Regions from separate parts of the Anaerotruncus sp. 80 genome, predicted to be linked through region 2. Evidence: predicted binding sites of a transcription regulator. Region 2 holds the regulator's gene; each other region holds the start of a gene.

Region 1 (11,095 bases), on a different contig from region 2:
CCGGAAAGCCTGCAGGTCAAGGTGCAGAGGTCACTACAGAAGATCAGCAACGAGGGGAAGGATTATTTTATCTGTATTATTTTATAAGTGTGGAGCGGAGGACTGCCAGGGCAGTCCTCTTTTTCTTATGTGACGGCAATATCATTAGCTTGCGGTGAAAAGAGCAGCGACAATCTGGACAGGGTGATGAAGCGTGCATTGGGAGTATATTGGGATAAAGGCCATATTTAGGATAACAGGACAAAATAAGATTAAACAGGAATATATCTGGTTAAAGGTGAAACTAGTTAAATATGATATAGTAAGTTATGCGGCTTACAGTATTTAAAAATAGTTCATATAATATGAATTTTAAATCAATTTTATTTATGGTATGAATATTGCAAAGTTCCTTATATAACAAATTTTTACATGAAGTAAGTTGTGGAAGAGAATAATAAAAAAACGAATCTTCTGGAGCAACCAAATTGATTTATGTGAAAGGAGCGAATATTGTATCAAGGTTAAACATAACTTTATACTAAAATAAGATGAGAAAATATGGGAAACTAATAGCTGGTTTTGTGTTGGTTATTACAGTACTGGGAATTACGCTGCATCATCGCAGCACGTTAAATGATATTTGGTCAGAAAGACTGACGGAGGAATCGGTGATTGCCGGTTATTTAGAGTTTTATCCAGCTTCTGGTAAAGAGGCTATTACCGCAGAAAAGGGAACTTTCATTATCAATAACAAATCCGACCTACAGATGCGTACAGGGGAATTCTACGCATTGCAGAAAAAAGTCTTAGGAAAATGGAGCGATGTAGAACCGTATTTGGATTTTGTAATGATAGCTTATGAAGTGCCAACTGGTGAATATAGTTTTACTGTGAGTTGGGGAAAAGATTATGGGAAATTACCCCATGGAACATATAGGATTATAAAGGATTGCAGTGTAACTCTGGATGCCGAATATCATAAAAGCGAAGATTTAGTTTTTGCATGTGAATTTAGGATTTGATTACAGGATATTACAAGCATATTTATAATAGAGGGATGGGATGATTTATCGAGTCGATAGACTATCCGAAAAAAGTATAAGCCCTATCGTAACGGCAGTAAAGTAGAAAATGGAAGAGCGAGATGTTAAAAATGAGTACCATATAAGTAAGCGTTGATGATGATTTAAAAGCAAAATCAGACATCTTATTTAAGGAACCCGGGACAGTACCGATAAGTCCATTTGAGCCATTAACAGAAGAACAAATTCTGCAGAAATTAGAACAGGCAAAAAGCTATGCTGAGGAGGGCATGGTAAAACCGTGGGACGAAGTCGTTACAGAGATGAGATGAAAATATGAATTATAAAGCCATATACATTCTTAAAGAAGCGCCTGTTGGCAGTGAGACTCGCTGCCAGCAGGCGTTTCTCTTATTACGACTATCAGCGAGCGACTTGAAAACGCCAATCTGACCGTATTGCAGCCAAAACGAGTTTTACGGTCATTTGCAAAAATCCTGTAACACCAAAAATGACCGTAAATCTATCGTTTTAATCGATTGCGGTCAGATTGCAGCTGCATGAATGAATTTGCGCAGGAAAAATCCATCTGACTGCAAGTAATTGGGAGATTTTTCTCACGATATTCTGTAAGAATCTGTAATATGCTGTAACATTATGAAAATCGAAATATGAATACACAGCATGCGCTGCAAATAAGCGCCGATTTTCTGACCGTATTTGTTCAAATCAGCTTTTTACGGTCAAAAAGGCTGTAACAGGATTTTTGACCGTATGATGTCAATTTTCGTTCTTTACGGTCAGATAGCCGATTTCCGGAATCGAAATTCACTTTCTGAGCAGATCCGGAGCAGAACTCAAGCAAATATTAAGCAAATCTCGAAACAGATTTCATTGGCTTGCCGCTGATTTATATGTGGAAAATCTTTCAGTGTTGTGATAAAATATAAAAATGGACAAATTATAGTATTAGGGGATTTAGAGATGACATATTTTATCAGTTTGTTTACAGACAGCAACTGGAGTGCTTTTATTTACAGTATCAACTTGATTATTGCGCTTACCATTATTTTTTTGGAGCGAAAAAATCCGGCGGCGTCACTGGCGTGGATTTTAGTCCTGTTCGTTCTGCCGATTTTCGGGATATTTCTTTATATGATGCTGTCGCAGAATATTTCCAGACACAAGATTTCCAGACTGTCTGAGCGAGAAATGCTGACGATGGGCGAGGAGATGCAAGGTCAGATTGCCGATATGGACAGCGGCGATTTTGTTTTTTCAAAGGAAGAAGCGGCAAGATGGAAGCATATGATAAAACTGAATCAGGTTTACGGCAACGCTTTTCTGACCCAAAACAATCAGGTGGAGCTTTTGGTAGACGGCAAGGAGATGTTCGAGAACCTGCTTCACGATATCAACTGCGCAACCAAAACGATCAACGTCATGTATTACATCATCAAGGATGATAAGGTAGGAAAGCGATTATTGGAAGCGCTGACAAAGAAAGCAAAAGAAGGGGTAGAGGTCAGGCTTCTGATGGATGCATTGGGAAGCCGATTTATCAACGACTGGAGGCTTTCAGAATTTCTGGAGGCTGGTGGGAAGACTGCCTATTTCTTCAAACCGAAGTTGAAATATCTTTATTTTGAGATGAATTACCGCAATCACCGAAAAATTGTTGTCATCGACAGTGAAATCGGTTATACCGGCGGCTTTAATATTGCAAAAGAGTATCTGGGGCAGAAGCGAAAGTTCGGCTACTGGAGAGATACGCACATCAGGCTGCAGGGCGGCGCTGTGCAGGATCTCAACGCTCGCTTTATCATGGACTGGCGTTTTGCGTCCAAAGAGCAGATGGAACTTGACGAAGCCTATCTGGGTGCGCCAAAGGATGCGGGGACAAGCCCTGTACAGATTGTTTCCAGCGGACCGGACTCTGTCAGAGAAGAAATTAAGCGTTCTATGATGAAGATGATTACCTACGCACAGAAGTCAGTTTATCTGCAAACGCCGTACTTTATTCCGGATCCCAGCATGCTGGAATCCCTCAAAATGGCAGCGCAGTCCGGCGTAGACGTACGAATTATGATACCGTGTATGCCTGACCATATGTTTGTCTACTGGGCGACTTACGCTTACTGCGGCGAACTTCTTCGCTCCGGGGCCAGGGTGTTTATTTATGATAACGGCTTTCTTCATGCTAAGACTCTGGTAGTGGATGGAGAGATTTCAACGGTTGGCTCTGCTAACTTCGACAGGCGAAGCTTTCGGCTTAACTTTGAATCCAACGCCTTTGTTTATGATAAAACATTTGGCGAAAAGATGGACAGGCAGTTTATGATTGATATGGAACATGGTCATGAATTGACACGAAAGGATTATAACAACAGAAAGACAGCAGTGAAATTCAAAGAAGCTATTTCCAGATTGCTGTCAGATATATTATGACGGGAGGATACCAATGAAATTTTATCTTGCGCTTTGGTTTGCAAAGCTCATTAACATCATCATCAACATTGTGGACAAGAGCCGCGGCTCCAACTTCTCCGGTGAAAAAGCCATGAAGATTGATCCTAAGATGGTGGCTCACTTTAAAGGAATTGATTATTCCAAGGTTCTGTTTATCACCGGTACCAACGGCAAATCGACGACCAACAATCTGATTACTCATATTTTCCGCTCAAATGGAAAGAAAGTGGTTGCTAATCTGGAGGGTGCAAACCTGATTTACGGTGTTGCGACTGCGCTTTCTAAGGCATCCAGCTTGACTGGCCGTATTAAGGCGGACTATATCATCTTTGAGACTGACGAACGTTATCTGCCGCTGATTCATAAGCAGCTTCCGGCACAGAATATTATGATTACCAATCTGCAGAAGGATCAGGTGCAGAGAAACGGCGATCCGGACTTTATCTACCGAAAAATTTTTGACGGGCTGCCTGACGGCATTCGCTTCTTTTTAAATAACGAGGAGCCGAGAACCCGCTCTTTTGGAGACAAATCTGAAAACATTGTAACTTACGGTGTTGATCGTCATAACGAGTCTTTCACCAAGGATGAGAGCTTTCCGACTATGGCTTGTCCTCGTTGCAGGCACAAAATCATCTTCGATTATTATAACAACGATGGCGTTGGCAAATTCCACTGCAGCCACTGCGGTCTATCTTCAGACGAAAGAGCAGACTACACCATTACCGATGTGGATTTTGCGGCGAGAAAGTTTAAGCTTGGTGATGTAACCTTTGATATGCCATACGATACACCTTATATGTGCTACAATTATGCCGGTGCGCTTGCAGTAGCCAAGGAACTTGGCAGCATAGAACCTGCTGATGCGGCAAAAGCCTTTGGCTCCTTCAAAAATGTGGGCGGTCGCTTTGAGATTTTGAAATATAAAGATAAAACCATTAAATACATGCGGATTAAGCAGGAAAATCCGGAAACTTTGCAGACCTGTATCAACGTCATGGCTGCAGACAAGGAAACGAAGATGGTGTGCCTTGGGTTGTGTCCTCTTATTGACCTGATTCCACACTATACCAACTCTTTCTACGCCTTTGACTGTGATTTGTCAGGTCTGGTAAAATCTGACGTTGAGAAATACTTCTGCTTTTCCGAAGCGGTTTGCTTTGATACTGCCAACAGATTGATTTACGAGGGAGTAGATCGGTCAAAGATTTCTATTGCAGAAACTGAAGCGGTAGAGACCATCTTTAAGGAAATTGAGGAGACAGAAACGAAGAATATTTACCTGATTACGTGGCTGCATACTTTTGAACACATGAAGAAGTACATCGATAAGGAGGGAAATTAAATGAAAGACTTAAAAATTGCGTGGCTTTTCCCGGATACGTTGTATCTTCACGGAGAGAGGGGAAATATTCTGGCGCTGCAGCAGATTGCAAAGCTGAAAGGTCTGGAAACTTCGATAGATCGTATTGATTTTGATACCGAGAATTTTAATCCGATGGATTATGATATCATCTTTTGCCCGCCGGGAGAAATCGTGTCTTTTCCAGTAGTACTGGAATATCTGAGGCCGCAGGCTGACGCTTTTAAGGCTTATATCGAAAGCGGCAAGGTGCTTTTGGCAACCGGAACGTCTATGGCGCTGTGGTGCAAAGAAGTGCAGAGAGCCGACGGCAGCAGTTTTGAGGGACTGGGGATTCTGGATGCAGTTGCGAAGGAAAATGATGCGGTATATGGTGACGATGTGTACTTTAGCTGTAAATATGGAAGCAAGGAAGTGGAAGTGCTGGGAAACCAGATTCAGATGGCGGATTTTATCTGCGATGTGCAGCCTGCCTTCGGTCAGCTGATTTATGGCTATGGAAACACTGGAAAGGATAGACAGGAAGGTTTTCTGCTAGAAAATGCAATTTTCACCAACACCCTGGGACCTATGCTTGTAACCAATCCGTGGCTTACAGAGGAAATTATTACTGTGGCAGCCGAAAAAGCAGGGCTTGCGTTAAACGACGAGGAACTGGATGTATCTTTGGAGCAGGAATCCTTTGCTGCAAAGAAGAGATATATTGAAGGAAAAGAAAGCAGATTAACAAACTGCAGATAGTGAAAGGAGAATCGATATGGCTTTTTTAGATAAGCTGACCGATGCCGCTGCTGCTATCGGTGATAAGGCAAACGATGCAATTGAAGTAACGAAGATTAAAACAAAGATTAATGGAGAAAAGAAAGAACTAGAAGTGGATTTTGCACAGCTGGGCAGAATTTATTATGACCTAATTAAAGCAGGGGCTGGCGCAGAGCAGGCTGCACTAGATCTCACTGCGGCGATTGATGCGAGACAAGAAGTGCTGATAGAACTGGAAGAAGAACTAAAAAAACTTTAATTTTATTTGCAAAAAAAAGTGTGAAACGAAAAAACGCTTTGGCAGGTACCCAAGATGGCTTGCCGAAGCGTTTTTGATTTGTCGATTATCTGGTGCTGGTATTGTCACAGCCGTTGCCGGTGTTATGGCAGCCGTTGTGAGAGCCGATGGAGATTTCGATGTTAATGCCACCGCTTGCGGAAAAGAGAATGATGCCTGCAGCAGCGCCAATCAGCGCAGCAGCAGAAACCAGCATAGCTTTCTCGGCAGGGGTATGTTCTTTCTGTAAAAACCTTTTCAGTCTGCATGTGCCTTCCATAATTGTATCCTCCCAGTTTGTTAGCTGATTTTATTCTACCATGAATGAGAAGAAAAGGCAACGTGCGCAACGCATACTTCTCTGCGAACTATATTTGTTGGGCGCAGTGTGGCCAGTGTGCATATATTTGAAAAAAATATCGATTTTATGCACGTTAACAAGGCATTAATGCAACAGAGGCGTACTACTTCTACAGTGAAAGATTTACGGCAGAGGAACGCAAAGCTCGGTTCCAATCATCAGATTGTATGGGTCGATGGATGGATTGGCTTGCATAATATCATCCAGCTTTGCGCCATGCATTTTTGCAATTAAGTACAGAGTGTCTCCAGCTTCTACCACGTGGGTAATCACTTTTGGCTTTGACGGTTCTTCCGGCTTTGGAAGTTGGGAAGGATCTCCCGGAATACAGAGTCTGGTTCCGATTTGCAGATTGTATGGATTGGTAATGTGATTAACCTTCATCAAAAGACTGACTGGCAGATCATATTTCTCTGCAATTGTGTACAGGGTATCACCTGCTGAGACAGTATAGACATCGATACATACAAGTGTATTACTCATAAAAAACCACCTTTCTTTTTTGACCGTTTATATTATAGTATTTTCAATTGCCCATAAATGTGATAAAATATTTAAAAATATATTGGGAAAGGAAAAAAGATTTGAAACGATTTTTACGCTCACCGGCGCTGGTGCTGCTCTTTGCACTGATTGTACTTAGAATTATTTCTAATCCATACGTAGATGCCGGAGAATGGATTATGGATAAACTTTTGATTTTGCCTGGCATTATTATAGGTTTATCTTTTCACGAATTTGCACACGGGATTGTATCTTATAAGCTAGGGGATCCAACTCCGAAGCTGCAGGGAAGATTAACCATAAACCCCGCGGCACATATTGATCCTTTTGGTTTTTTTGCGCTGCTAATCGCGGGATTTGGATGGGGTGTTCCTGTAGAAATTGATCCGCGCTATTATAAACACAGAAGGCGGGACGAAATGTTGGTGTCCTTTGCGGGAGTCGTGATGAATCTCTTCATTGCTATCGTCTTTTCGTTTGTACTGAAAGGCTTATTTATCATGAATCCACCTTGGCTCATGGGCACTTTCGGAGATGTTCTTTTAGACGTTTTGTTTTACATCATATCGGTCAATGTGGTGCTGATGGTATTTAATCTGCTGCCGGTGCCGCCGCTGGATGGGTTCGGCATTTTGACCGAGATTTTCGACCTGCGGAAATACAACTGGTATTATCAGGTTTACGACAAAGGATTTCTTATTCTGCTGGCGCTGATTATCTTTAACGTAACTGATGTTGTGCTGGTGCCTTGCGTCAACTTTGTATATCAGCTTCTGATGGATTTGATTATTTTTTAAAGATTTTGCGAAGTTATGAGCTGCCCGTGTATGCTAGATGGCTATGCGGGCATTCTTTGGTTTGAAGATTATTAGCACTCGTTGATGATGAGTGCTAAAAAGTTCTTTACTTTTTGAAAAAGTGGGTATAAAATAGAGACAGAGATTAAAAATAGTACAAATATAGTGATGTTTGAAGCGGGGGTGAAGCATATGAACATCGAAAAATTTACACAGAATGCACAGTCCGCCATTATGGACTGCCAAAATATTGCAATTTCAGAGGGCCATCAGGTACTGGAGGGTGAGCATTTGCATTTAGCGCTGCTAATGCAGAAGGACGGTCTGATTCCGAAGCTTTTGCAGTACATGGAGGTCAATCCTTCCTATATGATTGCTGAGCTTCAGGAAGCCATCGAGAAACTGCCGAAAGTTTCCGGAAATGCTGATAATATCTACGCTTCTAGAAGGCTGAATCAGGTTCTGATTTCTGCAGAGAAGGAAGCAGAGCAGTTTAAAGATGAATATGTCAGTGTTGAGCACTTGTACCTGGCGCTCCTTGCTGAGCGAGGCACACCATCTGCTAAGCTGTTTTCTAGGTATCAGATTACCAAGGAGAAATTTTTGGAGGCTCTTTCTAAAGTGAGAGGAAACCAGCGTATTACCAGCCAGAATCCTGAAGATAACTATGACGTGTTGAATAAGTATGGTCGTGATCTCGTGGAGATGGCAAGAGAGGGAAAACTGGACCCGGTTATTGGGCGTGACAGCGAAATCAGACACGCAATTCAGATCCTTTCCAGAAGAACTAAAAATAATCCGGTCTTGATTGGTGAGCCGGGGGTAGGCAAGACTGCCGTAGTAGAAGGGCTGGCACAGAGAATTTTAAACGGCGATGTGCCGGAGGGACTGAAAGACAAGACGATTTTTGCGCTTGATATGGGAGCCCTCATTGCCGGCGCCAAATTCAGAGGAGAGTTTGAGGAACGTCTGAAAGCCGTTCTCAACGAAATCGAAAAGTCCGATGGTAGAATTATTCTGTTCATTGATGAGATTCACAATATTGTAGGTGCAGGAAGAACAGAGGGCTCCATGGATGCAGGAAACCTGCTGAAACCAAAGCTTGCCAGAGGAGAACTTCACTGCATTGGCGCTACGACTCTTGATGAATATCGCAAGTATATCGAAAAGGACGCAGCACTTGAGCGACGTTTTCAGAAGGTTCTTGTGGATCAGCCGACAGTGGAGGATACCATTTCCATTCTCCGTGGTCTTAAGGAACGCTTTGAGATTCATCACGGCGTGCGCATTACAGACAGCGCTCTCATTGCCTGCGCAACTCTTTCTGACCGGTATATTTCCGATCGTTTTCTTCCAGATAAAGCCATTGACTTGATGGATGAGGCAGCTTCCAAAATCAGAACGGAAATCGACAGCTTGCCAACGGAACTTGATGAGATTTCCAGAAAAATCATGCAGCTGGAAATCGAAAAGCAAGCTCTTTCCAAGGAGACAGACCGCGGATCGGTGGCAAGGCTTTCCGCACTTGAAAAAGAGCTTTCCCAGCTTCGCGAGGAAAATGCCACGATGCGTGCCCAGTGGGAAAATGAGAAAAAAGCGATTACCCAGGTGAAGAGTACCAAGGAGCAGATAGAAGAAGTAAAGCACCAGATGGAAGAGGCGGAAAGAAACTACGACCTTGAAAAACTAGCGCAGCTGAAATACGGTACGCTGCCGGAGCTTTTGAAAAAGCTTGAAACTGATAAGCAGACTGCTGAAACGGCTGAGGAAAATCGCCTGCTGAAAGAAGAGGTCGGCGAGGAAGAAATTGCAGAAGTAGTTTCTGCATGGACTGGCATTCCTGTCGCCAAGCTGGTAGAGTCGGAGAAGGAAAAGCTGCTCAAATTGCCGGAAATTTTGCACCGCAGAGTCATCGGTCAGGAAGAAGGAGTTGTTTCTGTATCAGAATCCATTCTTCGCGCACGGGCAGGCTTAAAGGACGAAAACAGACCAATCGGATCCTTTATTTTCCTTGGACCTACTGGTGTTGGTAAAACTGAGCTTGCCAAGGCTTTGTCAGAGTCTCTCTTTGATTCGGAGAAGAATATGATTCGTATCGACATGTCCGAGTACATGGAAAAGCACGCAGTGTCCAGACTGGTCGGTGCGCCTCCGGGATATGTGGGCTACGATGAAGGCGGTCAGCTGACTGAAGCTGTTCGCCGCAAGCCATACAGCGTGGTTCTCTTCGATGAAATTGAAAAAGCGCACCCGGATGTATTCAACATTCTGCTGCAGCTTCTGGATGATGGAAGACTGACCGATAATCAGGGAAGAACAGTAGATTTCAAAAATACCATTATCATCATGACCTCCAACATCGGCAGCAGTCAGCTGATTGAAAACATCCAGCCTGACGGCTCGATTGATGAGAAAACCAAGGAAGATGTAGAAAACCAGCTGAAGAATTACTTCCGTCCGGAATTCCTCAACAGAATCGACGATATCGTGGTCTTCAGTCCGCTGACAGAAGACCAGATTGTAAGTATTATCGAGCTTTCCTTAAAGGGACTTGAGAGACGCCTTTCTGAGCGTGAAATTATTCTTTCCCTGACGGAAGAGGGTAAGAGGTTCATTGCAAAAAATTCCTACGATCCGGCCTATGGTGCAAGACCTGTAAAAAGATATCTGCAGAAAAATATCGAAACAGCCCTTGCTTCCAAGCTGATTCAGGGTGAAATTACAGACGGGGATACAGTGGTCATCAATTCTGACGGAGAACAACTGATTTTTGAGGTAAAATAAAATAGAGAATACAAGAACAGCCTCCCGCAATAAGCTTTGCTGGAGGCTGTAATAGTTTTTGATTATTTATTTGAATTTTCGTTTTTTGCCATTTTCCATATGTTCTTTCATCGCCAGTGCGCCGCCTTCGATGTCGCCGGCTTTAAATGCTTCGAAGATAGTGCGGTGTTCCAAAAGGACATCGTTCAGGTAGGAAGGGGCGTAGTAGTTGGATGGGCTGCAGTGCTTCAAATAAGTCTGATAGGAAGACAGTATTTGCTTCAGCATTCTGTTATGCGTTGCCATGTAAATAATCTGATGGAATGCTGTATTGATATTAATCATTTTGTTAATATCGTTTTTCATGGTATAAAATTCCATGAATTCAAAGGTCTCCTCAAGTTCTTGCATTTCTTCTTCTGTAATGCGTTCAATAGCCCATCTCACAGCTTGAATTTCATAATCTTTGCGAAGGGTAAACATATCTTCTAAATCTTGTGTGGAAAGCCCAAGGACAAAGGCGCCTCTGTTGGGAATATTTTCAATGAGACCGTCCATTTCAAGCTGTCTCAATGCTTCTCTGACAGGTGTCCTGCTGACTTTATACTCATTGCAGATTTTCTGTTCTGTTAATTTTTCACCGGGCTTTAGTTTGCCAGTTAAAACGTCTTCCTGAAGCTCTGTGTAAAGATTGGTGGATAGGGGCTGATTGCCTGTTTTGCCGTCTTCTAAGTATTGAATAATAGACATTTCTTTCCTCCTGGATTTTAACCGTATACAATTATATGAGGGGAA
Region 2 (11,095 bases):
GGAGAAAAAAGAAAAAGCAAGAAAGGCCCTAAACAGGGTGGAATTGATTTGGACTATCGCTGCCGTATTGCTGGCACCTGTTCATTTTATGATTAATTATTATTATCCGCAAAATAATGGAACAGGCATCGGCCTATTAATCTTACTGATTGGTCTGTTCCTGTTCACGGGATATTTTCTGCGATATTATGAATTGCGGCTGAAGTAGTCTGGGAGCGCTAGACTTATGCATTGTCGGTCGGCTAAGTGCAGCAAGCTGACCGGCATAAACGCCTAAAATACAGCAAAAAACGCTGAGCACAGCGAAAATGATTCCGATGGAAATTTTCCTTCTTCAAACAGGGTTAGCGTTTCCAGTGAAAAAGTGGAAAAGGTTGTAAAACCGCCGCATACGCTGACTTTCAGAAAGAGCATGAGGGTCGGCGATACGTCTTTTTTGACTGAAGTCATACCGAACAGAAATCCTTACATGGTTTTCATAAAATAAATGAAAACAAAAATTACAATGAAAGCAAAAGCTAAACAGCCGTAATGGGACTCTTGATTTCTGTAAGATGACTGCGATGAATAAGATGGCTTTTTTTGAAGAGGCTCTTGCTTTGGCTTCATGCATCTCTTGCTCTGCTGCTGTTTATAAAGCAATGCCAGCGGATCAGTTTGATTTAAAATCCGCAGGTAAAATGAACGAACCCAGTCTATGTCTTCCTGATCACATAGGTCTTCAGAAAATGCGTCCTCTTCGTGGGCCAGATAGTTACGTATGTAGCGAAGGTGTTTCAGCTGCTTCAAATCAGAGTACCAGTTGGGAATGCCCTGACATTCCCGCGCGTAGGTTTTTTGCATTTCATCAATATAAAGCGTCACACCGTGGTTTTCACCATAGAGGTCGCCGCACAGCTTGTCCAGTCGTTTGAATTCTTCAAAGAATGTATAATTTGAATTTCTCATAACAAATCCTAACAGAAACGTTACAGCTTTTCGATATGTTTTTTAATCGCTTCAAAGCTGGTGTCGCTGATGCAGTGTTCCATGCGGCAGGCGTCTTCGTAAGCAAGGGATTCCTCTACACCCAGAAGTATCAGTGCTTTTGCCAGCACATTGTGCTTCTCATAGGTCTTTTCAGCGATAAATAGTCCCTGTTTTGTCAACTCAATCTGTCCATCACTGTCCATTGTCACAAAACCGTTTTCGCGAAACTTTTTCATGGCGACACTGACGGTAGGCTTAGAAAAACCCATTTCATTGACGATATCGATGGAACGGACCGAACCGTTTCTCTTCTTTAAAATATATATGGTTTCAAAATAATCTTCTGCAGATTGTTGGATTTTCATAACATGTCCTCATTTCATTTTTTCCTATTCTATCATAAAAAAAAAGTATTGACAAGAAGGTTAGGGTGTGCTAACCTATAAAAGCAATGAGTTAGAATAAACTAACTGGAGAGGAGGATAGGTCGATGAGTGTGGTAATTATTGGAGGACACGAGCGAATGGAGCGCAGGTATCAGAAAATATGTGAGGAATACGGGTGTACTGCCAAAGTTTACACCAAGGAAAAGGGCGCCATGAAGAAAAAAATCGGCTCACCGGATTTATTGATTTGTTTTACTACTACAGTATCGCATAAAATGGTACATGCGGCGTCTCAAGAGGCAAAGCGAGGCGGCTTTCCGATTGCACATTGTCACAGCAGCAGCGGCTACGCTTTGGCAGAAGTGCTGAAGCAGCAGATACCTGCGTCTTTGAATCCGTGAGTTAGGTAGTGCTAACTATTGCAGCAAGAACACATGTAAGGAGGAATTATGATGCCTTTATCCATGGCAAAACCGGGTGAAACCGTAACAATAAAGAAAATCGGCGGTAAGCCTGAAGTCCGTCAGCATATGGCAGAACTCGGGTTTGTGGTAGATGAGACGGTAACCGTTGTCAGCGAAGTCGGTGGAAATATGATTCTGCAGGTAAAAGATAGCAGAATTGCTTTGGGCAAAGATATGGCCGGAAAAATTATGTTTTAAATTGGGAGGTAATGATGCGTACTTTAAAGGAAGTAAACGTAGGAGAAACTGTTTCAGTGGAGAAAATTAACGGAGCAGGCGCAGTAAAAAGAAGAATTATGGACATGGGGTTGACAAAAGGAACGACTGTTTATATCAGAAAAGTTGCTCCGCTGGGTGACCCTATTGAATTGACTGTCAGAGGATATGAACTCAGTATCAGAAAAGCGGATGCTGAAATGATAGATGTTAAATAAGGGAGGAAGAAAGAATGCAGTACAAAATAGCCCTTGCCGGAAACCCAAACAGCGGTAAGACGACTTTATTTAACGCCTTGACAGGAAGCGCCCAGTATGTGGGCAACTGGCCTGGCGTAACCGTAGAAAAGAAAGACGGAAAACTGAAAGGACATAACGATGTTATTATTCAGGACTTGCCGGGCATTTATTCCCTGTCCCCATACACCTTAGAAGAAGTTGTATCCAGAAGATATCTTGTCACTGAAAAACCGGACGCAATTTTAAATATTATCGATGGCACCAACATCGAAAGAAATCTGTACTTAACCACACAGCTCATCGAGCTGGGGATTCCTGTGCTGGTGTGCGTCAACATGATGGATCTTGTCAGAAAGAACGGAGATAAGGTTGACCTTGACAAGCTTAGCAAAGAACTGGGCTGCCAGGTTCTTCCAATCAGCGCCTTGAAAGGGGAAGGCTGCATCGAGGCAGCAGAAAAAGCGCTGAAAATCGCAGAGAAACATAAGACAGTAGATATGCCTCACGTATTTACTGGAAGCGTGGAACATGCCATTGCGCATATTGAAGAATCCATCTCACTGATGGTCGATCAAAATTTCCTGCGCTGGTATGCAATTAAAATCTTTGAGAGAGATGAAGATGTTTTAGATACGCTGAAAATAGATGCCGATTTATTAGAACATTTGGAAGAACATATCAAAGACTGCGAAACGGAACTGGACGATGAAGCGGAAAGCATCATCACCAATCAGAGATACGCCTATATCAGTAAAATCGTCAGCAGTGCAGTCGTAAAAAAAGAAAGACGCGAAAATCTGACTATTTCTGATAAAATTGACAGGATTGTTACCAATCGAATTCTAGCACTTCCAATTTTTATCGTGGTTATGTGGCTGGTATACTATATCGCCATGTCTACAGTCGGTGCTATGGCAACGGATTGGACCAACGATGTACTCTTTGGAGATATTGTACCACCTGCAGTTTCCGGATTCTTAGAAGGAATCGGCTGTGCAGACTGGCTGGTCGGCTTAATTGTAGATGGCGTCGTTGCCGGTGTAGGCGCAGTGCTCGGATTTGTACCGCAAATGTTAGTGCTGTTCATTCTGCTGGCATTCCTGGAAAGCTGCGGCTACATGGCAAGAATTGCCTTCATTATGGATCGAATTTTCCGCAGGTTCGGACTTTCTGGAAAATCTTTTATTCCGATGCTGGTCGGTGTTGGCTGTGGTGTGCCGGGCGTTATGGCTTCAAGAACCATCGAAAGCGACCGGGACAGAAAAATGACTGTTATGACGACAACCTTTATTCCGTGCGGCGCAAAGATGCCGATTGTAGCGCTCATTGCAGGCGCGCTCTTTGATGGAGATGCATGGGTGGCAACAAGTGCGTACTTTGTAGGTGTTGCCGCTATCGTAATTTCAGGAATCATCCTGAAGAAGACAAAGATGTTTGCGGGAGAACCTGCACCGTTTGTGATGGAACTTCCGGCATATCATATGCCGACCATCGGTACACTTCTTAGAAGAATGTGGGAAAGAGGCTGGTCTTTTATTAAAAGAGCTGGTACAATTATCTTATTATCCACAATCGTAATCTGGTTCCTGTCCAACTTCAGTGTACAGGGCGGATTCCATATGATTTCCGACGTATTGGAACAGGATACGACACTGCTTGCAAATCTGGGGACACTTCTTGCATGGATTTTCGTTCCACTGGGATTCGGAAGCTGGAAAGCGACCGTTGCGGCTATTACCGGTCTTGTAGCGAAGGAAAACGTAGTTGGTACATTCGGCGTACTTTATGGATTTGCAGAAGTTGCTGAAGATGGTGCAGAATACTGGAGTGCATTGTCCGCAGACTTTACCGCAGCAGCAGCTTACGCATTCTTAGTATTCAATCTGCTCTGCGCTCCATGCTTTGCGGCAATGGGTGCAATTAAGAGAGAAATGAACAACACCAAGTGGTTCTGGTTTGCAATCGGTTATCAGACAATCCTTGCTTATCTGGTATCTATGTGTGTATATCAGTTCTGGACAGCTTTCGCCGGCGGCGGATTCGGAATCGGAACAGTCGCAGCAATTGTAGCGGCAGCGTTCATCATTTATATGTTGGTTCGTCCGGCTTCTCAGAGCACTGAAAGTATTAAAAAAGTTGCGTATAAGAATAATAAAGCGGCATAAAAAATATGGAGGGGTGATAGCATGAATGCAGCAACGATTGGCGTATTACTCATTGTAGTAATACTGGCAGGGCTTGCGCTTTGGTCGATTATCAAGAGCAAGAAAAATGGCGGCGGCTGTGCAGGCTGCGATGGCTGCGGCGGTGGCTGCAGTCACTGCAATGTTGAAAAGGGAAATTGAAGAGAACATGAAAGAAAAGGACGGTGCGCCAAATGACGTACCGTCCCTTTGATATTGTACTAGATAATCTCTGCGATTTCTTCAAAACTCTTTTTCTTTAGTATAGGAAGTTTGTAGTTAGGATCAGGTTTACCCACGACAAGAACCATAACCGGAGTTTCCCCTTCCGGACGCCCGAGAAGGGTGCGAAGGAAGGTTGGCGGTGCCGGTGTATAGGTCAGACTGGCAAGACCGGCGTTTCGCAGCGCATTGATCAGAAAACCGATGGAAATACCGATGGATTCGTTGACATAATAATTCTGATCTTTGGTACCGTCTTCCAATGTTTTGTACCATTCCTTGAAGATAACGATGAGACAAGGTGCTTGTGTAAGGAAAGGCTTTTCCCAGTTGACGTCCAGCTTGTCAAGGTCAGCTTGCCATTCGGCAGTAATTTTGCTTTCGTAAAATTTCTTTTCGACTTTTTCGGCTTCTTCTCGAATTTTTGCTTTCATAGCCGGATCGGTTACGATACTAAAATGCCAAGGCTGCTTGTCTGCACCGTTAGGGGCAGTTCCCGCAGTTAAAACACAGTTTTTGATCACTTCCATGTCAATGGGATCTGGCAGGAATTCTCTGTATGTACGGCGCTTGCGGGATTCTTCCAAAAGTTTTTTCGATTTCTCTTTCATGAAAAAATACCTCTTGTAAAATAACTAAGAAAAGAATAGCACAGTTTTTTTGACAATGCAAGGTATAATTGTTATACTTGAACAAAAAATATTCATATATATTGTGGTTTATAAACATGAAACGCTGTTTCTCTGTACAGTGGAACAGTGCATGCATTCACCAAAAATACACAAAAACATCATAAAAAAATGTGAAAATCCTGTTGACATTAGGGTAGAATAGGACTATATTATATATAGTGATTAGCACTCGAAAGAAGTGAGTGCTAATAAGGAGAAGCGTTATGGAATTAACAGATAGAAAATTGAAGATTTTACAGGCCATTATCAGTGACTATGTCAGATCAGCAGAGCCTGTGGGTTCCAGAACCCTCTCGAAGAGATTTGATCTAGGTATCAGTCCAGCCACAATCAGAAATGAAATGAGTGACCTGGAGGAGATGGGATATCTGACCCATCCGCATACTTCGGCTGGTAGAGTTCCTTCTGATAAGGCGTACAGATTATATGTGAATAAGCTGATGGAGAAACGTGAGCTGAGCCCGATTGAGAAAAATCTCATTGCAGAAAAACTCAGGGCAGATGTCAGCGAATTTGATGAGACTATCAAGCACGCTGCCAGAATCCTTTCAGAGATTACCAATCTGACTTCTTTTGCGATGACGCCGACCAAAAATGAGGATACCCTGAAGTTCATCAACCTATTGCCGGTGGATGAGACTACAGTGGTTTTGATGATCGTGTCAGAGAGTGGAAAGATTTCTAATACAGCCCTAAGAATGCGGGTACCATATACCGAAGAAGGACTGCAGATTCTGGCAAAGAATATGACCTATAATTTTAACGGCAAGAAGATTACAGATGTTCTGAAAGAACACATTATCGCAAGTTTTGAGTCTGACATAGAGGCGATGAGCAAGCTGGCTGAGAATATCATGCCAAACTTTATGAAGACATTGGAAGATATGCTCAATGTGAATCTCTATATGGATGGACTTACTAATATATTCGACATTCCGGAATATAACGATCTGGAAAGGGCAAAGAGCTTTCTTTCGCTTCTGGATAAGAAAGAAGACTTTGCGAAGAAGTTAATGGAGAGAGAAGATGGTATCATCGTTACCATTGGAGATGAAAATGCTGATGATTTGATGAATGATTGTTCCATGATTACGGCAACCTATCATGTAGATGGCAAGATGGTCGGCAAGATTGGCGTTATCGGACCGACTCGTATGAAGTATGGAGAAATTACTTCTATCATCGAGTATCTGACTGACAATCTCAGCAGCACATTTCAACTAGAAGGCGGTGAAGACGAAGAGTGAGTGAGGAGACTAAGGTGAACCAGGAAGAATTAAAAGAAGAACTGAACCAAGAAGAAGCAGTAGAAATGGAAGAAAAAGAAATTCCGGAAGATGATAATGCTGAGGAATCCTGCGAAGAGCAGACTGAAACCAAAGAAGAGACATCTGAGGAAGACGAGGCGCTGAATACCAAATATCTTAGATTGATGGCAGACTTTCAGAACTATAAGAGACGGGCAGAAAAAGAGAAAGGCGATATTTATGCCTATGCCAATGAGAAAATTATTGTAGAACTTTTGACCGTCATGGATAATTTTGAAAGAGCGCTGCAGCACGAATCCGCAGACGAAAGCTTTGCAGAAGGCATGAAAATGATTTTCAAACAGCTGACTGACGTATTAGAAAAAGCCGGTCTGGAAGAGATCAAGGCACAGGGCGAGGATTTCGATCCGAACTTCCACAATGCTGTCATGACTGAAGACAATGCAGAGTATGAAAGCGGCAAAGTGACAGAAGTGCTTCAAAAGGGATATTTGCTTAATAAGAAGGTTATTAGACCTTCGATGGTTAAAGTCAATAATTAACTTGTCAAATTGTCCCACAGCGTTGTTGCTCTTGATGTTTCGCTTCTCACGTACCAGGAGTACGCTCCGAGGCTCAACATCTTCGGCGCCTAGCTGTGAAACAATTTTACGGCGTTAATTAAAAGGAACGGCTTTAACGAAACTAATGTAAAAAAAGAAAATTTATTATAATCCAAAAGGAGGAATTTTAAATGGCTAAAGTAATCGGTATAGATTTAGGAACAACAAACAGTTGCGTATCCGTGCTGGAAGGTGGCGATCCTGTCGTAATCGCAAATGCAGAGGGTAACAGAACTACACCATCTGTAGTGGGTTTTGCAAAGAATGGTGAAAGACTGGTAGGTGAAACTGCAAAGAGACAGGCAGTAACCAACCCGGACAGAACCATTGCGTCCATCAAGAGACACATGGGTGAAGACTACACTGTAGAAATCGACGGCAAGAAATATACGCCGCAGGATATTTCTGCAATGATCCTTTCCAAGCTGAAGGCGGATGCAGAGGCTTATTTAGGTGAAAAAGTAACAGAGGCAGTTATCACTGTTCCTGCTTACTTCTCCGATGCCCAGAAGCAGGCAACTAAGGATGCAGGTAAAATTGCAGGTCTGGAAGTAAAGAGAATCATCAACGAGCCGACTGCTGCATCTTTGGCATATGGTCTTGACAAGGAAGAAGGGTCTCACAAGATTCTGGTATATGACCTGGGCGGTGGTACTTTCGACGTATCTATTCTGGAACTGGGCGACGGCGTATTTGAAGTACTGGCAACCAACGGTGATACCCACCTGGGCGGTGACGACTTTGACAATGCAGTGATGAACTTCCTGGCTGACAGCTTTGCGAAGGAAAACGGTGTAGATCTTCGTGCAGACAAGATGGCACTGCAGAGACTGAAAGAGGCAGCTGAAAAAGCGAAGAAAGAATTATCCAGTGCACAGACCACTAACATCAATCTGCCGTTTATTACAGTAACCGCAGACGGTCCGCTGCACATGAATATGGATCTGACCAGAGCGAAATTTGACCAGCTGACTGCTGATTTAGTAAAGAAATCAATCGAGCCAATGAAGAAAGCTATGGCAGACGCAGGTGTTACCAATGCTGACCTGGCAAAGGTTATCTTAGTCGGCGGTTCCACCAGAATTCCGGCAGTACAGGAAGCTGTTAAGAATGTAACCGGAAAAGATCCGTTTAAGGGTATCAATCCTGACGAATGTGTATCTATCGGTGCTGCTATTCAGGCTGGCGTATTAACCGGCGAAGTTAACGATGTACTGCTTCTGGATGTTACACCGCTGTCTCTGTCCATTGAAACACTAGGCGGCGTAGCTACTAAGCTGATTGAAAGAAATACAACGATTCCAACTAAGAAGAGTCAGATTTTTTCCACAGCTGCTGACAATCAGACTGCTGTAGATATTCACGTAATGCAGGGTGAACGCGAAATGGCTTCCGGCAACATTACACTGGGTCGTTTCCAGCTGACCGGCATTGCACCGGCTCCTCGCGGTATTCCGCAGATTGAGGTTACCTTCGACATCGACGCAAACGGTATCGTAAATGTTAGCGCAAAAGACTTGGGTACCGGCAAAATGCAGAACATTACTATCACTTCTTCCACCAATCTGTCTGAAGATGAAATCAACCAGAAGGTAAAAGAAGCAGAACAGTACGCAGAAGAGGACAAGAAGAGAAAAGCTGAAATCGAAGAAAGAAACAAGGCTGAAAATCTGGTATACGAAACAGAAAAGGCGCTGGGTGAATTAGAAGGCAAGATTTCTGATGATGAAAAGAAATCTGTAGAAGACGCAAAGGAAGACCTGAAGAAAGCATTAGAAGCAAACAATCCGGATGATATTAAGGCAAAGACTGAAGCTTTAACTGAAAAGTTCCATGCAATTTCCACCAAGCTTTACGAGCAGGCTGCGCAGGCACAGCAGGCGGCAGGCGGAGCAGGTTTTGATCCGAATATGGCTGGCGGATTTAATCCGAATGCAGGCGCAGATAGCGCAGCAGGTCCTGCAGGGGATAATGTTGTGGATGCAGATTACGAGGTTGTGGACGACGACAAATAAAATGCTTGCTAAAATCGCTTGTGGCGTTGTTGAAGCCCTAGCCCGATTTGCATGAGCAAATCGATGGTTGGCAAACCTGTGCACTACGAAAATTTTTCGACGTGAAAACAACTAGCTGCTAAATGAAATTTATGAATTTGCTCACGGCGGAGGGACTCCGTCGCGGGCAAATTTCTGCGTTATTGTAAATTAAGTAATGGAAGGTGAAAGTAATGGCAGAAAAACGAGATTATTATGAGGTCCTGGGGCTACAAAAGGGTGCCAGTGACGATGAAATAAAGAAGGCCTTCCGAAAGATGGCGATGAAGTATCATCCTGACAGAAATCCGGGTGATAAGGAGGCCGAAGAAAAATTCAAAGAAGTCAATGAGGCGTATGGTGTATTATCGGATGCTGATAAGAAGAGTAAATATGATCGCTTCGGTCATGCCGGTGTGGATCCAAATGCCGGTTTTGGCGGAGGTGGCTTTGGCGGCTTCGGCGGAAGTGGTGGCTTTGATGATATCTTTGATATTTTCGGCAATATGTTCGGTGGCGGAGGCGGCTTTGGCGGCGGCAGTGCCAGAAGGAACGGACCGAAAAAAGGTCGGGATCTGCAAAAGGCGATTACGATTGAATTTGAAGAAGCTGCTTTCGGAACAAAGAAAGAGATTAGTATTAATAAATATGTAAAGTGCAGCACCTGCAACGGCGAAGGAAATGCGCCCGGAACCGAGAAGAAAACTTGTGCAAACTGCGGCGGAACAGGTCAGGTTCATACCGTGCAGAGAACGCCGTTTGGGCAGTTTCAGAGCACAGGTCCGTGTCCTGAGTGCGGCGGTAAAGGTACTGTGATTGAGACACCGTGTCCTGACTGCAGCGGTAGCGGTAGAGTTCGCAAGACCATTAAAATCAACGTGGATATTCCTGCCGGCGTGGACAACGACAGCGTAATTCCAATCAGAGGGCAGGGTGAACCGGGAGAAAACGGCGGACCAAACGGAGACCTCTACGTTGTAATTACTGTAAAACCGCACAAGGTTTTCAGACGTGAACGTGACAATTTATACTTAGATATTCCAATCACATTTAATCAGGCGGCGCTAGGCGATGAAATCACCGTGCCAACTCTGGACGGCAAGGTTTCCTACAAAGTGCCTGCCGGAACACAGCCCAACACAGTATTCCGGTTAAAAGGCAAAGGGATGAAGAATGTACGCAGCGGCCGCATGGGTGACCTCTATGTGAAAGCAGTGCTGGAAGTTCCAACCAAGCTGAACGCAAAGCAGAAAAAGGTCATTGAGGATATGGGAAAAGCAGTAGACCATAAGTGCTATCAGAAAAAATCCAGCTTTGCGGAGAAGATGAAGGAACTGTTTAAATAGCAATTTTCGAGAGAAAAATAAGCGTGTATATGCTAAAAGCATATGCACGTTTTTTTGTAGATAAGAAAGTTAAGCTGGCATATTTCTTGCTTTTTTATTGATCAGAAACAAATGGAGGTACAGATATGTTTGATTTTCATTTTAGTATACCGACGGAAATCTATTTCGGAAAGGGATGTGAAGAGCGGGCTGGCGCTCTCATGGGCCAATATGCCAGCCGGGTACTGATGGTGTATGGAAGCGAGCGGATTTTTCAGATGGGGCTGGGTGAAAAACTGGTCTCATGGCTGGAAGAAGCGGGCTGCACTGTATTTCGATTAGGCGGAGTGAAGCCTAATGCGAGCACAGACTATATTCGCAGCGCGATAGAGCTGGTTCGCAGGAAACAGATTGACGGCATTTTGGCCATTGGCGGCGGCAGCGTCATGGATTCAGCGAAAGCCATTTCCGCAGGCGCTTATTTTGAGGGAGACAT
Region 3 (11,095 bases), on a different contig from region 2:
CGGATCTTAAGACCATTCACCAGCGCCTCTCCCATAATTGCTTCAGGAACGCTATCCAGATAAAACTCTACATTATCCTTAGTGAGCAGTCTTTTTACGACAGTCTGCTCTCCGCGAAAAGTGCCTCTTCTGTGAATCAGATAGACTTCTTCTGCCAGATCAGAAAGAACCTCCGCATCCTCCAGGGCTGTATTTCCGCCGCCGATGACCGCTACTTTTTTCCCTCTGAAGAAAGCGCCATCACAAGTTGCACAGTAGGAAACTCCGCTTCCCACAAATCTTTCTTCTTCTGGAAGACCCAGCGGACGATTTTTCGCCCCAGCAGCGAGGATAACTGTTTTCGCCTCGTAGCTGCCGTTCTTTGTCACAACGAGCTTTACATTCTCACAAGTTTCAACAGAAACCACTTCTTCATAGATAATCTCAGCGCCCTGCTCTGTCGCCTGTTCATAGAAACTTGTCGCCAGTTCAAACCCCGAAATTTTCTTGATCCCCGGGTAATTTTCTACCTCCGGCGTGTTTAATATCTGCCCTCCAAATCCTTTTGCATCAATCAGAAGAGTTTTCTTTCCGGCACGTTGTCCGTAAATAGCGGCAGTAAGCCCCGCAGGTCCCGCTCCAATAATTATAATGTCATACATCACTCTACTTTTCCTTCCTTGAAAATGCGCATCATTTCTCTCGTCAGACTGATGCCATCGTCCTTAACATCCATCTCATCCCGGCTGACCCATTCCGCAACAGAAAGTTCTTCAGAATCCATAGTAATCTCGTCGTTTCCATCCACATGGCAGAAAAAGCCCAAAAGCAAATTGCAATCCGTTCCCCATGGCTGACTCTTATAATAGGTAATATCTTTTACCTTAAGCCCAGCTTCTTCCATGACTTCACGACTCACCGTTTCTTCCGCTGTTTCGCCGATCTCTGTAAAGCCAGCAATCAATGCATATTTCTTGTACGCTCTGCCATTGTACTTTGTGAGGAGTATCTTATCGCCATTGATTACCCCTACGATAACTGCCGGCGCAATTCTCGGATACACTGTATTTCCACAGCAAGCACAGCGCATCATCCGCTCTTTATCATCGGGTTTCAGACGCTTTCCGCACCTCCCGCAAAATCTGCTGGTTCTGTACCATTGATATAAATGATGTGCAGTAGATGCCGCGAAGGCCAGTTCCTTATGTTCCAAATCCCGCAAATTCCTTGTGGATTCCCAAAAATATCCATCATTCAAAAGTTGTTGAATTACAGATTCCCCGTCGCTTTTCATTAAGAAGTAACCATCTTTTTCAATTCTGAAAAGGTACTGCAGATCAGCCCCTTCGAAAAAAGCAGCACTAGGCACTGTCAGCCTGCCGTTGCTACCTTTCCTTACTAAAATTCTATCCTCGTCAAAGACAAAGACCCAATCTTCCGCCTCTGCCTCTTTCTTTTCAAACTCGTTGTACAACTTCCGTTCTCCTAATTCCTGAATCATTTGTCACACCTCTGACTAAAATAGTATTTACTTTCAACTCTATTTTATCACGAAATTCAAGGAAAGAAAGGAAAAGTTTTATAACAGATCTCATAGCCATCGCCTCTATCTCCAATGAGAAAAAGCTGCTGCCGTACACCCTCTTTTATCTGCGGTCCTAAAGCCTTGAGCGATTCAGTATATTTAAATTCCGAAACAACTTCATATACTCGATAATCATACAAGGAGAGATATGTAATTTCTTTTTGAATCGCTTCCACCTCAGAATGAGAAAACAGTATATCATCAGAAAGATTTTCTATAGACAAAATTTTAATACTTTCCACATGCGCCGATTTATTACCTGCCTCATTCCCTTTGATCATATCACAAAATTCATCTATAATCAGTTCCTGTGGTTTTTCTACCACCTCTGTGTTCAGCGTAACAGATCTGTCCCCAAAATCAAACTCTTTCTTTCCTCTATAAATATAGTTTTCTTCTTCTGCATAATTCCTCACCAGATTTTCTAGATAAGTAAACCAAATCTGTTCATAGCTATAATAACACGCACTTTTTTCGTCATAATATCCGTTCTGATAAAAAATCCCAATCCCCTTTATTTCTATGTAATATTCCTGATAAAGCTGCCTCGCATCAAGCCGCTCTATGCCTTCAATATTCTGCAGCAACGTCTTAATTCTCTTCTGTGCTATTTCCTCAGTCCCGCTTTCCGTAGCAAGCGTATACACCGTGCCATCGGAAAGCACTCCCTGTATCTCACGAATTACAAAATCTCCTTCAGCAAAATTTACTGGCTGTTTACTCTGCCAGTAAAAAATTACTGAAAAAAGAATTATAATCATCAGAACACCTACAGTCATCCAAGCTGCGACTGTTCTCTTTCTCTGTTTTTTTAAATAACTTCTAATCCCTTTAAGCATCCTCTCTCCGACTTCTGGTTCGCAAAAACATCTTTGCGTGCTCAGTTCCCCTGCAAAGAGCTCATTTACCGAAATCGAAAGAGCATCACATAAAGAATGCAATATTGATACATCGGGAAAACTCTTTGCTCTCTCCCACTTAGAAACTGCCCGATCTGTTACCCCTAAAAGTTCTGCCAGCTGCAGCTGGGTCAAATGCTTTTCCTTCCTCCGCTGCGCAATAAATGCGCCGATTTTCTCATAATCTAAAGTCCTGGTGTCCATCCTCTTCCTCCTTTTTTATATTTTACCACAGACATATCTAAAGCCGCAACCAACTGATAGTTGAGTAACATGGCAAGGGCATGAAGAAAAAATTATCCACCTGAAAATTGTCTTACCCGTGCAATGATTTTAACTTAAAACAGGTATTTCTTGAAAAAGTGTATAAAGTGGATGTGCGATTCTTAACCGAAAATTATAAAATGCTGAAAAAATGTATAAAACCATCTGAAAAAACATACTTACCGGTTATTCTTACAGATATTATCCCTGCTGCCTTGTTGATACTTTGCATTTTGCGTAAGTTTATTTGAAGCTTTACTCAGTATCTTGCATAAAACGCAAAAGTAAAGATTTCTGCCAAAAATCTTTTATACATCATTTAATAAAAATCGCAATTTAGGTTAAAGTTTTCCTTTTTCCAGTTTTTCTTTGACGTTTTACACTGCTTCTATGGTGTACTTATTTAAAATTTGCCTTTTCCTCTTGACAACAGCCACGATATATGATTAAATAAACACATGAACATTCATTCATGTTAATTGAATGATAAAGAGGAGGTTTTATAATGAAAGCAATTCACAAAAGAAATTCTTTACAGCCATTACTTCACCATCACGATGAACACTGTGGCTGCGGTCATGCGCATCACGACCATCACGAAGCCGGTGTACACTGTGATGGCGGTCATAGCCATGAGCATCACCATGAACACCAAGAAGAAATCTGCGATTGCGGTTGCGGCCACGATCACCATGAGCATGAGCACTGCTGTGAGGAAGATGACAGCGGCGGTGATGGAGATGAGGAACACTCGCACCATCATCATGAACACTGCGACTGCCATTGCGAGCACGACCACCACGAACACGATGAGCACCACGAGCATGAGCATCACCACGTTGACGCTGCTGTTCTTGCTAAGGCAGACAAAAAAATCTATCTACTGGAAAATCTTGGCTGCGCCCACTGTGCTTCCAAGATGGAAGACAAAATCAATCAGCTGCCGACTGTAAAAGACGCAACCATTACCTACGCGACAAAACAGCTTCGCATTGCTGCTGATGACTGTGATGCACTGCTGCCAGAAATCCGCAGAATCTGCAGTTCTATTGAATCTCAGGTAAAAGTCGTAGATCCTGCTACAATGCAGGCAAAACAGCCATCCAGCGTTGCAGATACAAAAGAAGCCCGCAGCAATTCCAAAAAGAAAAAAATTTCAGAAGACAAACTGGAACTCGGCACGATTCTGGCAGGCGCCCTCCTCTTTGCAGGCGGTGTCATTACCCACCATATGGGGCTGGATCCCCGCATTATGATTGCACTGTCCGTCATATCCTACCTGATTCTGGGAGGAAAAATCATCTTAGAAGCCCTGAGAAACATTACAAAAGGACAGATCTTTGATGAAAACTTCCTGATGAGCATTGCTACCATCGGTGCCTTTATCATCGCTGAATACTTAGAAGCGGTAGGCGTTATGCTCTTTTACCGCATCGGCGAATACTTTGAACATAAAGCTGTCGAGAAAAGCCGCGTACAGATCATGGATGCTATCGATATGCGTCCCGAAGTGGTTAATTTAGTAAAAGGAACATCCGTAGCAATAATCCCCGCAGAACAAGCTGCAGTCGGAGACATCCTGCTTATCCGTCCTGGAGACAGAATCCCTCTGGACGGCATCATCATAGATGGAGAAAGCCGTATTGATACCTCTCCAATCACAGGAGAACCTGTTCCTGTTAGCGCAAAACCAGGCACCGCTGTAACCAGCGGCTGCCTCAATACTTCCGGTCAACTGCAAATCAGAGTAGAAAAACCCCTTTCCGAATCTATGGTTTCCAAAATTTTAGATTCTGTCGAAAACGCTGCTGCAAGTAAACCGAAATTAGACCGCTTTATTACCAGATTCTCCAGAGTCTATACGCCTTGCGTCGTTATCGCTGCACTTCTTCTTGCTGTGGTACCTTCTCTGGCAACAGGAAATTGGAACTACTGGGTTTATACTGCCCTTACCTTCCTTGTTATGAGCTGCCCTTGTGCGCTAGTACTCAGTGTACCCCTTGCCTTTTTCTCCGGCATCGGTGCAGGCTCAAAGAAAGGCATCCTGTTTAAAGGAGGACTTTCCATAGAAGCCCTGGGTAAGCTGAAGGCCGTTGTCATGGACAAAACTGGCACGATTACAGAAGGAAATTTCCTCCTGCAGAAAATCATCTCCGCCGGAACTTATGGCGAGGACGAACTGCTTGCAATCTGTGCAAGTTGTGAGCAGCACTCTACTCATCCGATCGCAACCAGCATCGTCAGCGCTGCCACTGGTAAAGGACTCACCCTTTCGGTTCCAGAAAAGCGGAATGAAATCGCAGGATACGGTATCGTCGCCCAAATGAAAGAAGGGCTTGTCCTCTGCGGCAATCAAAAACTAATGGAAAAATATCAAATTGCTATGCCGACACTTTCTGAGGCTGCAAGCGGCGCCGAAGTCTTTGTCGCCATCGACGGAAAATTTGCAGGGCGCCTCATCATCGCAGATACTATAAAAGCTGATGCAAAAGACGCCATCAGCCGTCTTAAGGCAATGGGACTTCACACTGTCATGCTGACGGGCGATGGAAAAAACAGCGCTGAAGCTGTTGCAGCTCAAGTAGGCATCGATCAGGTATATGCAAAACTGCTTCCGCAGGATAAATTGACCATGCTGACAAAAGTGAGAGAAGAAAAAGGCAGCGTTATGTTTGTCGGAGACGGCATCAACGATGCACCTGTTCTCGCCGGAGCTGATGTAGGTGCTGCTATGGGAAGCGGCGCCGATGCAGCAATTGAAGCTGCCGATGCAGTATTTATGCAAACAGAGGTAAACTCTATTCCAAGCGCTATTTCTATTGCACGAGCAACAAACGCAATCGCAAAGCAAAACATCATCTTTGCCCTTGTAATCAAAGCAGCCGTCATGGTTCTAGGTGTTATCGGCTTTGCCAACATGTGGCTTGCTGTATTTGCCGACACAGGCGTGGCTATGCTGTGCGTACTGAACTCAATCAGAGCACTATACAAAAAATAATGTTATCGGGAGGAAACGCTTCAGGCTGCTTTCCTCCCATCCATAAAAATACGGAGGAAGAAACATGGACTTTGAAAAAACAGATCACCCTATCGAGGAAGAAACCCTTTACAGCTTAGCAGAGCTATTTAAGGTCTTTGGCGATCCTACCAGAGTCCGGATTTTGTATATCTTATCCTCTCAGGAACTCTGCGTACAGGAAATTGCAGATACGTTGTCAATGACCCAGAGCGCAATTTCTCATCAGCTGCGCGTTCTCAAGCAGACTGCCCTGGTAAAATTCCGCCGAGAAGGAAAAACCATCTACTATTCACTGGCTGACGATCATGTCGCTACCATCATGGCACAGGGGCTTGAACATGTTTTGGAATAATTTATTGATTCTCAGTAAAGAGCTGCAAAACGGCCACTAGATTTTCATTTTTGACTTCTTTTCGAATCCCTCTTGACTTTTTTGCCAGAAGTGGTACATTATATTATATGAGTTTTAGCACTCATTATTATCGAGTGCTAACAACACAAAGTAGAAGACTATGGAGGAGAGACAATGGCTAAGAAACAATTCAAAGCAGAGTCCAAGAAACTCTTGGATTTAATGATTAACTCAATCTATACCCATAAAGAGATTTTTTTAAGAGAACTTATCAGCAATGCCAGTGACGCACTGGATAAGCTGTATTACCAAAGTCTGCAGTCCGGCGACACCGGCATCAAGCGTTCCGATTTTCACATTGACATCACAGCAGACAAGGAAAACCGCACCCTTTCCATCAGCGATAACGGCATCGGTATGAGCGCCGCTGAAATGGAAGCAAACCTTGGTACCATCGCAAAGAGCGGCAGCCTTGCCTTTAAGGAAGAACATGCTGAAGAAAAGAAATCTGAAGATACAAACCCGATTGACATCATCGGACAATTCGGCGTTGGCTTTTATTCCGCATTTATGGTGGCTGACGAAGTTACTGTCACATCTAAAGCCTACGGCAGCGAGGAAGCTAATGTCTGGAAATCCCAGGGTGCAGATGGTTACACCATCAAACCAGCGGAAAAAACAAGCCCAGGTACCGAAATCGTACTTCATATCAAAGAGGATACCGAAGGCGAAAACTATACCACATTCCTGGAAGAGTATACCATTCGCAATTTAATCAAAAAATACTCCGACTACATTCGCTACCCGATTCAGATGATGGTCGAAAAGCGCCGTCCAAAGGAAGATGCTGAAACCAAAGAAGGCGAAATGCCGGAAATGGAAAGCTACATGGAGCTGGATACGCTAAACACCATGGAACCAATCTGGAAGCGCGCCAAAAGCCAAGTTAAAGCCGAAGATTACAACGAATATTACAAGAGTAAATTCGGCGATTACCAGGATCCTTGTCGTGTCATCAGAACCAGTGTAGAAGGCGTTTCCAGCTACACTGCCCTTCTGTTTATTCCGGGACACACACCATACGACTACTATACTAAGGACTACGAAAAAGGTCTGCAGCTTTACTCCAGCAGCGTGATGATTATGGATAAATGCAAAGAACTGCTGCCAGATTATTTCAACTTTGTAAAGGGGCTCGTAGATTCTCAGGATTTAACACTGAATATTTCCCGGGAAACATTGCAGCACGACAGACAGCTTCGCAACATTGCAAAGAACCTGGAAAAGAAAATCAAAAAAGAACTGGCAGACTTTATGAAGAACGACCGCGAAGGCTACGAGCAGTTCTTCAATCACTTCGGCAGACAGTTAAAATACGGCATTTACGACGACTTTGGAATGCACAAAGATGTACTTTCCGACTTAGTCCTTTTCTACTCGTCCATGGAAAAGAAAATGATTTCCCTAGACGAATATCTTGCCAAAATGGGAGAAGCGCAGAACGCAATCTACTATGCATCAGGTGAATCTGTAGAAAAAATCGACATGCTGCCGCAGACTGAATTTATCAAGGATAAAGGCTATGAAATCCTTTACCTGACCGATGAAATCGATGAATTTGTTCTGCAGATGATGGGAACTTACAAGGAAAAACCGTTTAAGTCCGTTTCCGCAGAAGACCTTTCTTTTGAGGAATCAGAAGCCCAGCAGGAAGAAATGAAAAAAGCAGAAGAAGAAAGCAAAGACCTTCTCGCATTCCTGACAGAAACCCTGGCAGGCAAGGTCACCGAAGTAAAGCTGTCCCCTCGCCTGAAAAACTCCGCAGTATGCCTGACTACTAAAGGCGGACTTTCACTGGAAATGGAAAAGGTGCTCAACGCTATGCCGACAGACCAGAATGTAAAGGCAGAGCGCATTTTAGAAATCAATCCAAACCATCCGGTAATGGAAACGCTGAAAGAAACCTATGCAAAAGGAGACGACGGCAAAGATCTCGTCGCAACTTATGCAAACCTGCTCTACAGCCAGGCAGTCCTGATCTCCGGTCTCACTGTAGAAGACCCGATGAAACTAGGTGAAGACATCTGTAAACTAATAACAAAATAACCGATTTTCCTTTTAACTGCAAAAGAACCCGCATATGACCTACATATCCGGGTTCTTTATTACTTTTTAAATTTTATAGAACGAAGGTTTATGCTGGCGGAACACCGCATAGTAATCAATGCCGCAAGCCTTCACCATCTCTGCGACCTCACAAAAGCCCTCGCCTAAGCGGGAAGATACATGAGAGTCAGAACCAAAGGTGATAATTTCACCACCCAGTTCTGCATACCGCTTTATAATATCACGGTGTGGATTGGTCATGTTCTTTGCAACAAACTTAGAAGTGTTGCACTCAATGCCCCGCCCTGTTTCGATGAGTTCTTTCAAAATCGCATCTAGAATATCTGCATATTTAGCATAAGTGAACTGTTCCAGTGCACCGGGACCGTAGCGCAGTACAAAATCCATGTGGCCTGCTACATCAAATACCTGAAAACGTTTGATATTTTCCAGCTCCTCCTCAAAATATTGAGAGACTGCAAGCTGGATATCTACGCCTTCATAATGCCTCTTATCCTCAGCGTCCATCTTGTGAAACGTATGGGTTGAACCGATGATGAAATCAAACGGAAAGGAATTTGCAAGTTCTGTCAATCTTTCACAAAGATGAGGCTGCATGCCAAGCTCAATACCTGTAAGTACTTCAATTCTGTCCCCATAACGCTCCTTTACACTGGCTAAATCTGCAACATATGCAGAAATTGCCGCATCATCGCCTCTGTCGTCGATGAGAAACGTAAAATAGTCCGGGGGAAATCTCGGTGCATCAAAGTCCTGATGGTCAGTAATGCAGATAGACTCCATGCCCAGTTCAATGGCGCGCTCTACCTGCTCTGCCACCGGTGTTGTAGAATCACTGGACCATCTTGTATGTACATGCATATCCGCAATCATTATGCTTCAGCTCCTTCACTTTCTTTCAGTTCAGCATCTGCTTCCAGAGGTTTCATGCAAATACCGGTCATAGCGTATACCAGTGCGATTACCCATACTGCATAGCTCATGAAGCAATACGGAAGATATGCGCTGATTGGAACGCCCAGCACTGACGGATAGTAAACGCCGGAGCCAGACCACGGGATAAACCCTGCCATACCAGTACCGAAATCTTCCATAGTTCTGGAAAGGTTCAGTGTAGAAAGACCCATTTCCTTATACTTTTCGTTATACATCTCACCAGTCAGAATCAGTGCTAGCGAAGAGCTTCCGCCGATCGCAACCAAAATAATTACAGAAACCGCAGTTGCCAGAATTAGCGTGAATCTGGTCTTTACAGATTGCAACAGTTTACCAAGCAGTACTTCGATTGCGCCAATCTGTTCCATAATACCTGCAAAATAGAAGCAAATATAGATTAGAATGAAAGATTTCAGCATGGAGGAAAGTCCGCCTCGATTCAGAAGCGTCATAGCGTCTTCCCCTGCCTCTGCAGCTATAAATCCAGGTCTTGCGCCTTCCACCATTTCCAGATTAAATCCGCTGTAAAGGGCAGTTACACCGTCTGCCAGTTCAAATCCCTGATAGAACATACCGATGAGCAGCGCTACAACCGCAGAAATCATCATCACTACCGTAGACGGCTTTTTAGTAACCGCGCCGTATACTACGATTACCAGAGGCAGCAGCACCAGAATATTCCACTTAAATACGGAATCCAGCGTAGAAAGAAGCTGCAGCGTGTTTTCCGGAAGTCCTGTACCTGTGGTGGAAGCACTGATACCCATCACCAGATATACTGCCACACCGATGACCGCAGCCGGAATAACCGTTTTAGACATGTGCTTAATATGATCGAAAATATCGTTCTTCGTGGACAGCGCTGCTAAAATGGTAGTATCAGACAGCGGAGAAAGCTTGTCCCCGAAGATGGCGCCAGTGTAGCACGCACCTGCTACCGCTGCAATGTTTACGTTCGGCATTGCTGTTGCGATTCCCATCATAGTAATACCTGCTGTTGCAGCAGATCCCCATGAAGTACCTGTACAGGTGGAGAAGATCGCACACAATGCAAATGCGGAAACTAAAATCCACTTTTCACTGACAAGCTGTACGCCGTAATAAATAAACATTGGAATGGTTCCGGAGTACATCCAGGAGCCCAGCAGAAACCCTACTGCAATGAGAACCGACATTGCCGGTGCAGCAGATTTAATTTTCTCTGCGGTATATTTTTCCATCTCTTCCCAGCTATAGCCGCAGCGCCAGCCGATGAATACCACCCAGCACAGGGAAATGCCAATCAGCGCTGGCGCAGACAGGTCTGCAAGGGAACCGAAGAAAAAGATTACAAGCAGCACGATGACTGCTGAGAGCGCTTCCACAATGTTCGGTTTTCTCTTTACGCGAACCGGACGCTCTTTGGTCTTAGCCTTATCTTTCATAAATAAGTTCCTCCTTTAAAATTTATATAGTATTATTGCACTGTGTAAATTATAGCAATATTTCTACAAATATGGATTTGATAAAACACAAAGATTTCGGTACTTTTTTGTGGAATTTATAAATTGTAACTTTCTACAAAAAAACTTCCGAAAATTCTAGGATTCTCTAAACTTTTCTCTTCCTTCTTGCATATATAATGAAGTTGACAATACTGAAACGGAGCGTATTTTATGTTTTATTTTATGATTGCCATTGGACTTATTTTCGCCTATATCAACGGTATGCACGATGGCGGCACCATCGTTGCCACCACCATTTCCTCTCGGCTTATTCCGCCTGCGAAAGCCGTTTTTATCGCCGGGCTTGCAAACCTTTTAGGGGCTCTAGCACTGGGTACAGCAGTGGCCTACACCGTATCAGAAAACATCATTGATATCACGTCAGTTCTTGCCGGAAGTTCTGACCAGTGCTACACCTTTGTGGCTGCTTCCTTTGCAGGAAGCATGGTC

Evidence for each region. Region 2 encodes HrcA, which represses chaperone genes, less so after heat shock. Its sites were predicted from a motif close to TGTTAGCACTCNNNNNNNNNGAGTGCTAACA; they were not measured.
Region 1: a site for HrcA is predicted at 7,607-7,637, ahead of clpB (ATP-dependent chaperone ClpB). Genes of this name have one in related genera too.
Region 3: a site for HrcA is predicted at 6,211-6,241, ahead of htpG (molecular chaperone HtpG). Genes of this name have one in related genera too.

Annotation. Positions count from the first base shown of each region.
Region 1 is NZ_QWES01000017.1:2,781-13,875, reverse strand. Features, by position in the region: gene spoIVA (stage IV sporulation protein A) at 1-87, shown strand, start outside; gene D1155_RS09660 (immunoglobulin-like domain-containing protein) at 531-1,004, shown strand; gene cls (cardiolipin synthase) at 1,989-3,452, shown strand; gene D1155_RS09650 (MurT ligase domain-containing protein) at 3,466-4,818, shown strand; gene D1155_RS09645 (cobalamin biosynthesis protein CobQ) at 4,819-5,577, shown strand; gene D1155_RS09640 (hypothetical protein) at 5,594-5,857, shown strand; gene D1155_RS09635 (hypothetical protein) at 5,943-6,155, opposite strand; gene D1155_RS09630 (LysM domain-containing protein) at 6,360-6,719, opposite strand; gene D1155_RS09625 (site-2 protease family protein) at 6,821-7,537, shown strand; gene clpB (ATP-dependent chaperone ClpB) at 7,730-10,321, shown strand; gene D1155_RS09615 (GntR family transcriptional regulator) at 10,388-11,050, opposite strand.
Region 2 is NZ_QWES01000001.1:132,172-143,266, reverse strand. Features, by position in the region: gene D1155_RS00670 (helix-turn-helix transcriptional regulator) at 1-208, shown strand, start outside; gene D1155_RS00665 (CrcB family protein) at 274-450, opposite strand; gene D1155_RS00660 (DUF6548 family protein) at 466-948, opposite strand; gene D1155_RS00655 (metal-dependent transcriptional regulator) at 969-1,334, opposite strand; gene D1155_RS00650 (DUF2325 domain-containing protein) at 1,460-1,756, shown strand; gene D1155_RS00645 (FeoA family protein) at 1,805-2,017, shown strand; gene D1155_RS00640 (ferrous iron transport protein A) at 2,032-2,253, shown strand; gene feoB (ferrous iron transport protein B) at 2,268-4,439, shown strand; gene D1155_RS00630 (FeoB-associated Cys-rich membrane protein) at 4,461-4,619, shown strand; gene D1155_RS00625 (nitroreductase family protein) at 4,679-5,290, opposite strand; gene hrcA (heat-inducible transcriptional repressor HrcA) at 5,575-6,618, shown strand; gene grpE (nucleotide exchange factor GrpE) at 6,633-7,181, shown strand; gene dnaK (molecular chaperone DnaK) at 7,373-9,256, shown strand; gene dnaJ (molecular chaperone DnaJ) at 9,469-10,620, shown strand; gene D1155_RS00600 (iron-containing alcohol dehydrogenase) at 10,746-11,095, shown strand, end outside.
Region 3 is NZ_QWES01000008.1:13,616-24,710, forward strand. Features, by position in the region: gene trxB (thioredoxin-disulfide reductase) at 1-641, opposite strand, end outside; gene nudC (NAD(+) diphosphatase) at 641-1,480, opposite strand; gene D1155_RS04375 (helix-turn-helix domain-containing protein) at 1,537-2,667, opposite strand; gene D1155_RS04380 (heavy metal translocating P-type ATPase) at 3,233-5,725, shown strand; gene D1155_RS04385 (metalloregulator ArsR/SmtB family transcription factor) at 5,790-6,098, shown strand; gene htpG (molecular chaperone HtpG) at 6,273-8,204, shown strand; gene D1155_RS04395 (histidinol-phosphatase HisJ family protein) at 8,271-9,098, opposite strand; gene nhaC (Na+/H+ antiporter NhaC) at 9,098-10,585, opposite strand; gene D1155_RS04405 (inorganic phosphate transporter) at 10,817-11,095, shown strand, end outside.